2 regions of the Arthrobacter sp. E70 genome follow, and region 2 is predicted to be linked to the other one. Evidence: predicted binding sites of a transcription regulator. Region 2 holds the regulator's gene; the other holds the start of a gene.
What was found. The regulator HrcA, encoded in region 2, represses chaperone genes, less so after heat shock. The targets are predictions, from matches to a motif close to TTNGCACTCGNNNNNNNCGAGTGCNAA.
Positions count from the first base shown of each region.

Region 1 (4,409 bases), on a different contig from region 2:
TCGTCTCCGCCGGCCTGCACAGGGACGGGCGCGGACCCGAGCTGCACCGCAGCCGGTTCCTGGCCGGCTGCGACGGGCAGTCCAGCACGGTCCGCTCCGTCCTGGGTGTCCCGTGGCGTGGTGGGCCTTATCCCGTGGAAGCCGTGCTGGCGGACCTGGAGCTCGACGGCGCCCTGGATCCCGGCGTGCTGCACGCCGCCGTGGGACGTTCCGGGGTGGCGTTCCTGTTCGCACTCGGCGAGGGTGCCGCGTGGCGCCTGCTGGCCCCCCGCCCGGCCGAGCCGTTGCGGGACGCCCGCTTCGGGCAGCCCGGCCCGGCCATACCGCCCACGGAAGTGGCACGGCTGGTCCGGGAATCGGGCCTGGGAGCCACCGTACGGGACGTGCGCTGGTCGGCGAGGATCCCCCTCCAGCACCGCCTGGCCGGCACGTTCGGCGCCGGCCGGATCTTCCTGGCCGGGGACGCCGCGCACGCCCACTCTCCGGCCGGGGGACAGGGCATGAATAACGGAATCCTCGACGCGCTCAACCTCGGCTGGAAGCTTGGTTTCGCCTCGGCCGGCGGTGGCCCCCTTCCCGAACTGCTTGCCAGCTACGGGCAGGAGCGGCGGCTCGCGGCACGGCGGGTGCTTGCCCTGACGCACCTCATCTTCTTCTTCGAAGCCTCGCCGCACCCCGCCGCCCGCCTGGTCCGGGGCCTGCTGCCAGCTGCTGCCCCGCTGCTGCCGGTGCTGCTCCGCCGGCGGCGCCTCACCTCACTCGGGATCAGGCTGCTGGCCCAGCCCTTCGTCCGGTACCGGCACAGCGCGCTGTCACTGGACGGGACGCCTCGGGATGGCAGATGGCCGCGGCCCGGCGACCGCCTGCCGGACGCGCCGGCCAGTGTAGAGGGCCGCCCGGTCCGCCTGCACGAGCTGACCGCGGTGCCCGGGGTCCACCTCTTCCTGGAGCGCGACGCCGGCCCGGACGCCCTGGGTGCTGACCTCACCAAGGCGCTGGCCGCGCCTGCCGGGCCGGGACGAGGCCCGCTGGTCCACGTCCACCGGCTCGCCAGCCATCCCGGCGGGGGCATCGTCGCGGTCCGTCCGGACGGATACGTGGGTTTCCGCTGCGGCGAGATGGACCCGGGCCGGCTGCGCGCCTGGCTGCGGCTGGCAGGTGCGGTCCGGCACTGACCGGCCTCCCGCCGTCGTGAATGCCCTGGCACGTTGGCCCCTGTCAGCGCCCCTAAGGACCAGAAGTGCCAGGGCAACCGGAGGGTAGTTGCGGAGGGGCCGCAGGCGTATCCTGTTCACTTCAAGGCACATCGCCCAGCATGAGAGGGGAAGTTGCATGACCATCCCGCCAGTGCACGAACCTGAGCCGTTCCCGCCCGAACCCGGCCCGGAGCCAACCTCACCGGATCCCACCCAGCCGGGCCCGCCGTCGCCCCATCCGTTCCCTGCGCCGCAGCCGCCTGGGCCGTTGCCCATTCCGGACCCCGGTCCCGCGCCGCTCCGTCCGGACCCCACCAGGGACTGAAGTCCGGGACAGGAAAAACCCTTTGGAAGGGGCCTTTCGCACCTGCAGCCGCAGTGCGGAAGGCCCCTTTTCCGTACGCCCCCGAGGCGCAAAAATCTTCGGAAATCCCTTCCGTAACCCCTTGAAGACCTGCTTCTCCGGTGCTAAAAAATCTATATCAGCCAATACAGATCAGGCTGAGTGGAAAACGATGTTGGACCAACTCTTACGAGGAGGGAAGCCATGTTGATGCGAACCGATCCGTTCCGCGAGCTGGACAGGCTGGCCCAGCAGGTCCTCGGCACGTCTGCACGCCCGGCGGCGATGCCGATGGATGCGTGGCGTGAAGGAAACGACTTTGTGGTCGCCTTCGACCTGCCCGGCGTCGCTGTGGACTCGGTGGACCTGGATGTTGAACGGAACGTGCTGACGGTGCGGGCAGAGCGCCCGGATCCCGCCGGCAAGGACACCGAACTGATCGCCTCCGAGCGGCCCCGCGGCGTCTTCAGCCGCCAGCTGATCCTCGGCGACACGCTGGACACGGAGCACGTGAAGGCCAGCTACGACGCCGGCGTCCTGACGCTGCGGATCCCCGTCGCCGAAAAGGCGAAGCCGCGCAAGATCGAGATTGAAACGAAGGGGGCAAAGCAGGAGATCGCCGCCTAGTTCCAGGAAAGAATCGGGAAGCGGGTAGATCTGTTGACTGCCTTTTTGGGGCGAATCGCCACTCTGTGCACGCCACAGCGCCAGACAGCGCACCGGCAGCTAAGGCCTTAGCTTCCCGACCCGGTGGCCCCCGGCTTCGGCCGGGGGCCATCTTGCGTGCCGGCACAACGTGGCCAGGCGCCTAGGAACCAAGCTCCAGCATCAGGGCCGGCAATTCGTCGGACAGTTCACGGGCCAGGAAGCCGAGCGGCCCCAGCCGGCTGGCCAGGCGGTCCGCCGCCGCGGCATGCAGGTGCGTTCCCCAGCAGGCCGCCTGTGCGCTGCTGGTGCCGCGCGCCCTGATGCCGGAGACGGCCCCGGCCAGGACATCCCCGCTGCCCGAGGTCCCCAGTCCGCCGTAACCGGTGGTGATCTTCCAGAGTTCGGGTTCCTCGGGCGCGTCCCCGGGCGGGCGGGCGATCAGGCCCTGGCAGCTGACCACGGCGTCGTATCGGCGGGCAATCGCGGCCACGTCCGCTTCCAGGTCGTCGGGGTCCCGGCCCAGGAGGATGCCTGCCTCCGTCGGGTTCGGGGTGAGGATCAGGCGGCCGCGCCACGGGTCCAGCTGGTCCTCCAGGCTGGCCAGCGCGCCGAGCGCGTAGGCATCGAGTACGACGGCGGGACCATCCGGGCGGGCACCGGCGGTGTCCTTCCGTTTAGCGTCCTCCCGCTTGAGCAGCGCCTCCAGAAGCTCGGCGGCAAGGTCCTCATCATCCAGCCCGGGGCCCACCAGGAGGGCATCAGCCCTGTCCAGGTAGGACTCGATCCGCTCCAGCTCGGCCGTGACTGAGCCTGCAGGCGTCTCCGGCAGGCCGATCGCCCCGCATTCGGGCAGCGCCACGCCCACCTGGACGGCAACCGACTCGGCCACGGCCAGGGTCAGCTTCCCGGCGCCCGCGCGCAGTGCGGCCACGCCGGCCAGCAGGGCAGCACCGGGTGTGGCGCGGGCACCGCCGACCACCAGCACCGATCCGCGGGAGTACTTGTCCTCACCGGGCGCGGGCAGCGGCCAGTCACGCAGGAGCGACGGCGTCACCAGTGTGGCCGCAGCCGTCTCATTTCGGCTGGACACGGGTGTCTCCGGCATGTTCGGTCACGGTAACGCCGAACTCGGTCAGGTGGTCGGCCACGTTGAAGCTCTCCAGCGTCCAGGGGCCGGCGCCGGACGGGCGGACGAACCGGGTCACCGAGGCGTTGAGGATGGCCTCCCTGGCCGCAAGGTCCAGCAGCTCCTGCTCGCTGAGGCCTTCCAGGACGTACCGGAAGAGCATGATCACGGCATCATGGCACACCAGCATGACCCGCTGGCCCATGCCCAGGCTGTTCAGCTCCGCCAGTACCGACCGCAGCCGCAGGGCGACGTCGGCCCAGGACTCCCCGCCTGGCGGCCGGTAGTAGAACTTGCCCAGCCAGTCCCGCCGCTCGGATTCCCCCGGGTAGCGGTTCTCCACGCCCAGCCGGGTGAGCCGGTCCAGGATGCCGAGTTCACGGTCCCGGAGCCGTTCGTCGGTCCGCACCTTCAGCGGCCAACCGGCAGTGTCCACCGCGATTTCGGCCGTCTGGCGGGCCCGGGCGTACGGGGAGGATACGACGGCGTCCGGCCGAAACTCCTCCGCGATGCGGGCCAGCGACTTGCCCAGTGCCGTGGCCTGTTCCTTGCCCGTGCCGGACAGGTCGACGTCGGCGTCCCGGGCAGGAACCTCGATGACCTCGACCCCGGCCGCGCGCGCCTCGGTGGCCGCCACGTTGCCTTCGCTCTCACCGTGCCGGATCAGGAGCAGCTCCACCGCCCCGGCCGCTTGGACGGCCTCGGTCAGGCCGTCCTCCGTGGAGGACAAGCTGTTCGTCGAATCGCCCGTCAAAAAACCACCCCGTCCGATTGCCGTGCCGAATGCAGGAACACTACCAGCGGCGTACCCAGGAGGCGGGGGAAATAACAGCAGCGGCTACCGCTCGGGCGTCAGCACCTTGGAAAAAACAGTGCCGCCGTTGGCGTTCCGGAGGCTGACGGTGAAGCTGTTGTCCCCTCCCAGCTGGACGTGCCCGAAGAACTGGTTTTCACCGTCGCGGGGGGATTCCCCGGCGAAACGCCCGGCCTTGGAGAACACCACCTCCGGACCGAACGTGCCGTCCATGGCGTTGGGGCCGAAGGAGCCTGCGTTGATGGGCCCGGCGACGAATTCCCAGAACGGGTCGAAGTCGGT
Region 1 covers NZ_JBYQFR010000010.1:152,695-157,103, forward strand. Annotated here, with positions in the region: gene AC3IMC_RS14395 (FAD-dependent monooxygenase) at 1-1,175, shown strand, start outside; gene AC3IMC_RS14400 (Hsp20/alpha crystallin family protein) at 1,744-2,166, shown strand; gene AC3IMC_RS14405 (NAD(P)H-hydrate dehydratase) at 2,348-3,292, opposite strand; gene AC3IMC_RS14410 (histidine phosphatase family protein) at 3,261-4,043, opposite strand; gene AC3IMC_RS14415 (alkaline phosphatase D family protein) at 4,152-4,409, opposite strand, start outside.
Region 1: a site for HrcA is predicted at 1,642-1,668, ahead of AC3IMC_RS14400 (Hsp20/alpha crystallin family protein). Genes of this name have one in related genera too.

Region 2 (4,409 bases):
GTACCAGCCGGACCACATCAGCGCCTACGCGCTGATCGTTGAGGACGGCACCAAGCTGGCAGCACAGATGCGCCGGGGCGAAGTGCCGGGAATTGACGACGACGACCACGCCGACAAGTACGAACTCGCCGACCAGCTCATCACCGAAGCAGGGCTTGGCTGGTACGAGGTCAGCAACTGGGCGCGCACGCCGGAGCAGGCGTGCCGCCACAACCTCGCCTACTGGCGGGGAGACGACTGGTGGGGAATCGGCCCCGGCGCGCACTCCCACGTGGGCGGGGTCCGCTGGTGGAACGTCAAGCACCCTTCCGCCTATGCCAACCGCCTGTCCCAGGGACTATCGCCGGCAGCCGCCAGGGAGACCCTGGATCCGGAAACCCGGCGGCTGGAACGGGTGATGCTTGAGGCGCGCCTGCAGTCCGGACTGGAGGTCGCCGCGCTCAGCCCAGCGGGGCGCCAGGAGGTGGCCGGTCTCATCGCCGATGGACTGGTGGAACCTGCGGCTGCATTCCGCGGCCGGCTGGTCCTCACGCTGAAGGGCAGGCTCCTCGCGGACGCGGTGGTGCGGCGCATCCTGCCGGACTGATCCCCACCCGCACCCTAACCTCGCAAGCTCGGTCAGGGAATCCTGCGGATGTGGGCACCAAAGCCTTCTGCGGTTACTTGATCCAGCGCAGGTTGTAGGGGTAGCGGTGCGGCTGGCCGCGGTTCACGTGGATGCCGGCGGCCACCGAGAAGCAGGTAAGGGCGACCCAGATCAGTGTGGCGATCACGGCGAAGATGTTGCCGACCACGGGAACGAACACCAGGATGTTGGCCAGTACCGCGGCGATGGTGGGTGGCAGGCTGAAGTTCAGGGCCTCTTTGGATTCCTGTGCGGTGAAGGGGCCACGGTCCCGGAAAATCAGGTAGATCAGCAGTGCGGGAACACATCCCAGGATGCCGCCGAAATGCGCGAGGGTTGCCCATTGGCGGTCTTCGCTGGCCGTGAGCGGCAGGGCGTTGGCCGGCACGCCATGGTACTCGGAACGGCCCTGGCCGTCCCTGTGATCACGTGCGTTTTCTGCCACAGTCTGTTTCCTTCGGGGGTGCAAGTTGTGCTGACTACTACCAAGAATACTGGCTCTTGGGGCGGCGTCCGGCCTTCAGGGCACAGTGAGGAAGTCGATCACTTCCTCCACCCTGCCTAGCAGCGAGGGCTCGAGGTCTGCGTAGGTGCGTACAGCGCCCAACAGCTTCTGCCATCCGAGCCCGACGTCCTCTTTGGTTGCATGGGGCCAGCCAAAGGCTTTCAGGATCCCTGTCTTCCAGTCCTGGCCCCGGGGGACGGCGGGCCACCGGTCGATCCCCAGGACGGCTGGGCGGATGGCCTGCCAGACATCGATGTACGGGTGGCCGACAATCAGGACGTTCCCGGCGGCGCCGGGCGAGGCCATCACGGCGTCCGCGATGCGGGATTCCTTCGAATTGGGCACCAGGTGGTCCACCAGGACGCCGAGGCGCCTGGCCGGCCCGGGGCGGAAGTCGGCCACCGCTGCGGCAAGGTCGTCGATGCCGTGCAGGGGCTCGACGACGATGCCCTCCACGCGGAGGTCGTCTCCCCAGACTTTCTCCACGAGTTCGGCGTCGTGCTTGCCTTCCACCCAGATCCGGCTCGCCTTGGCCACCTGCGCACGCTGGCCTTCGACCCGTACGGATCCCGACGCCGTCCTGCCTGCGGGCACGCCCGCTGCGGCCCGGGGAGCCGGCGGCATCAGCCGGATGGCCTGGCCCTCCAGGAGGAACCCGAAGCCCAGCCGAAAGGAACGGGACTTGCCGCGCCGGTCCTCCAGCGCCACCACGTGCATGCCTCCGGATTTCTCCACGCGGGTCACGGCACCCACCCAGCCCGACTGGACGTCCTCAAGCACCATCCCGCGTTCAACAGGAACTTCGGGCAGCTCCGCGCGGGCAGGCGCGGACATGTCCCGGGGGCCCCAGTTCTGGTAATCCATGAATGTGGTCCGCCTCGCGCTTGGTAGTGGGCACCGGAGTTTCGCCCGGAGCGGTACCAATGCTAACAACGTGCCGCGGCATAATAGACTGTTAGCACTGAGGCATGTCGAGTGCTAAACCTTTGGTGGTGGCAGCATGCAGGCGGGGCGGACGCCCCGGACCATGGATGGAGGTGGAATGTGAGCGAGCCACGCAAGCTGGAGGTACTGCGGGCCATCGTGGAGGATTACGTCCACTCCCGCGAGCCGGTCGGTTCCAAGGCCCTGGTGGAGCGGCATCATCTCGGCGTCTCCAGCGCGACCATCCGCAACGACATGGCTGCCCTGGAGGATGAGGGCCTGATTACGGCGCCGCACACCAGCGCCGGGCGCATCCCCACAGACAAGGGCTACCGCCTGTTCGTGGACCAGATTTCTGCGGTCAAGCCACTCTCAGCCGCGGAGCGCCGGGCCATCCAGTCGCTGCTTGAGGGGTCCGACGACCTTGACGACGTGCTGGACCGTACCGTCCGTCTGCTTGCACAGCTCACTAACCAGGTGGCCGTAGTCCAGTACCCGCACCTGAGCCGGGCCCTGGTCCGCCACATCGAATTCGTCCTGCTTGCCCCGCGCAAGGTCTTGGTGGTCCTGATCGCCAACAGCGGCAAAGTGGAGCAACGGGTCATCGACGTCGGACAGGACCTCGGCGACGATGTGCTGGCGGCCCTGCGCACGCATTTCCTCGGCGCGCTGGCCGGCACGCCGCTGAGCCAGCTCACCCAGGCGCTTCCCGCCGTCGTTGCCGCGGCGGCCCCGTCGCAGCGGCAGGCGGCCCACGCGTTGGCCCACGGCCTTGAGGCCTTGGCGCACAACAGCCGGGAGGAACGGATGGTGATGGCAGGGACCGCCAACCTCGCCAGGTCCAACGTGGACTTCCCGCTCAGCATCGGGCCGGTGCTTGAGGCGCTGGAGGAGCAGGTGGTGATGCTGCGGCTGCTGAGCGAGATGGCCCAGGACCACCGTGGTGTGGCCGTCAGCATCGGGAGGGAAAACCCGTATGACGGCCTGGCAGAGGCCTCCGTTGTGGCCACGGGCTACGGTCCGGACAGTGCCGCGAAAGTCGGGATCCTCGGCCCCACGAGGATGGACTATCCCACCACGATGGCCGCGGTGAGGGCCGTGGCGCGTTACCTTTCCAGGATTCTGGGGCCCTGAGCCCATCCTGCCGGCCGCTGTTTGCTGCGGTGGACGGCCAGGGCCGGGCAGCCCCAGTACATGCAGTACAACAAGGAAGAGATACGAACTTTGAGCAGCCACTATGATGTCCTTGGAGTCTCGCCGGAGGCAACGGGAGAAGAGATCAAGAAGGCCTACCGCAAGCTGGCCCGCACCCTTCACCCGGACGTAAACCCCGGTGCGGACGCTGCCGAGCGCTTCAAGGCAGTAACTCACGCCTATGAGGTCCTCTCCGACCCCCAGAAGCGCCGTGTCTACGACACCACGGGCAACGAGAACGGGACGGACAACGGATTCGGCGGAGCCGGGTACGCGGGCCAGGGCTTTGCGTTCCAGGATATCTTCGACACCTTCTTCGGTGCCGGCGGCACGGCCGGCCCGGCATCCCGTGTGCGCCGGGGCCAGGACGCCCTGATCAGTGTCCGCATCGACCTGCGGGATGCTGTGTTCGGCGTCAACAAGAAGCTCGAAGTGGATACCGCCGTCGTCTGTCCCACCTGCGACGGATCCTGCTGCCGCCCGGGAACGCAGCCGGAGCGCTGTGACATCTGCGGCGGCAGCGGCCAGGTGCAGCGTGCAGTCCGCTCCATCCTGGGCCAGGTCATGACCGCAGCGCCCTGCGGTACCTGTGAAGGATTTGGCACCGTCATCAAAGATCCGTGCAACGAATGCAGTGGCCAGGGCCGCATCCGCAGCCGGCGTTCGCTGACCATCAAGGTCCCCGCCGGCGTGGCCACCGGAACGCGCATCCAGCTCGCCGGGCAGGGTGAAGCCGGCCCTGCCGGCGGTCCCGCCGGTGACCTTTACGTGGAAATCCGCGTCAACAACGACGCCACCTACGTCAGGGAAGGCGACGACCTGCACGCCACCTTGCATATCCCCATGACAGCCGCGGCCCTGGGCACGGACGTCAGCCTGGAAACCTTCGACGGCACACAGGAGATCGACGTCAAACCCGGGACCCAGTCCGGGGAGATCATCACCCTGCGCGGCCTGGGGGTCACCCACCTGCGCGGGTACGGCCGCGGCGACCTGAAAGTCCACCTCCAGGTGGACACGCCGGCCAAACTGGATTCGCAGCAGGAGGACCTCCTGCGGCAGCTTGCCAAGCTGCGCGGTGAGCAGATCACCGAGGGCAAGCTCGCTGCCAGCGGCGGCATGTTCGCCAAGCTCCGGGACCGGCTCGGTAACCTGTAGCGG
Region 2 covers NZ_JBYQFR010000002.1:95,303-99,711, reverse strand. Annotated here, with positions in the region: gene hemW (radical SAM family heme chaperone HemW) at 1-586, shown strand, start outside; gene AC3IMC_RS02460 (DUF4870 domain-containing protein) at 660-1,070, opposite strand; gene AC3IMC_RS02455 (DUF3097 domain-containing protein) at 1,146-1,994, opposite strand; gene hrcA (heat-inducible transcriptional repressor HrcA) at 2,175-3,188, shown strand; gene dnaJ (molecular chaperone DnaJ) at 3,279-4,406, shown strand; gene AC3IMC_RS02440 (16S rRNA (uracil(1498)-N(3))-methyltransferase) at 4,409-4,409, shown strand, end outside.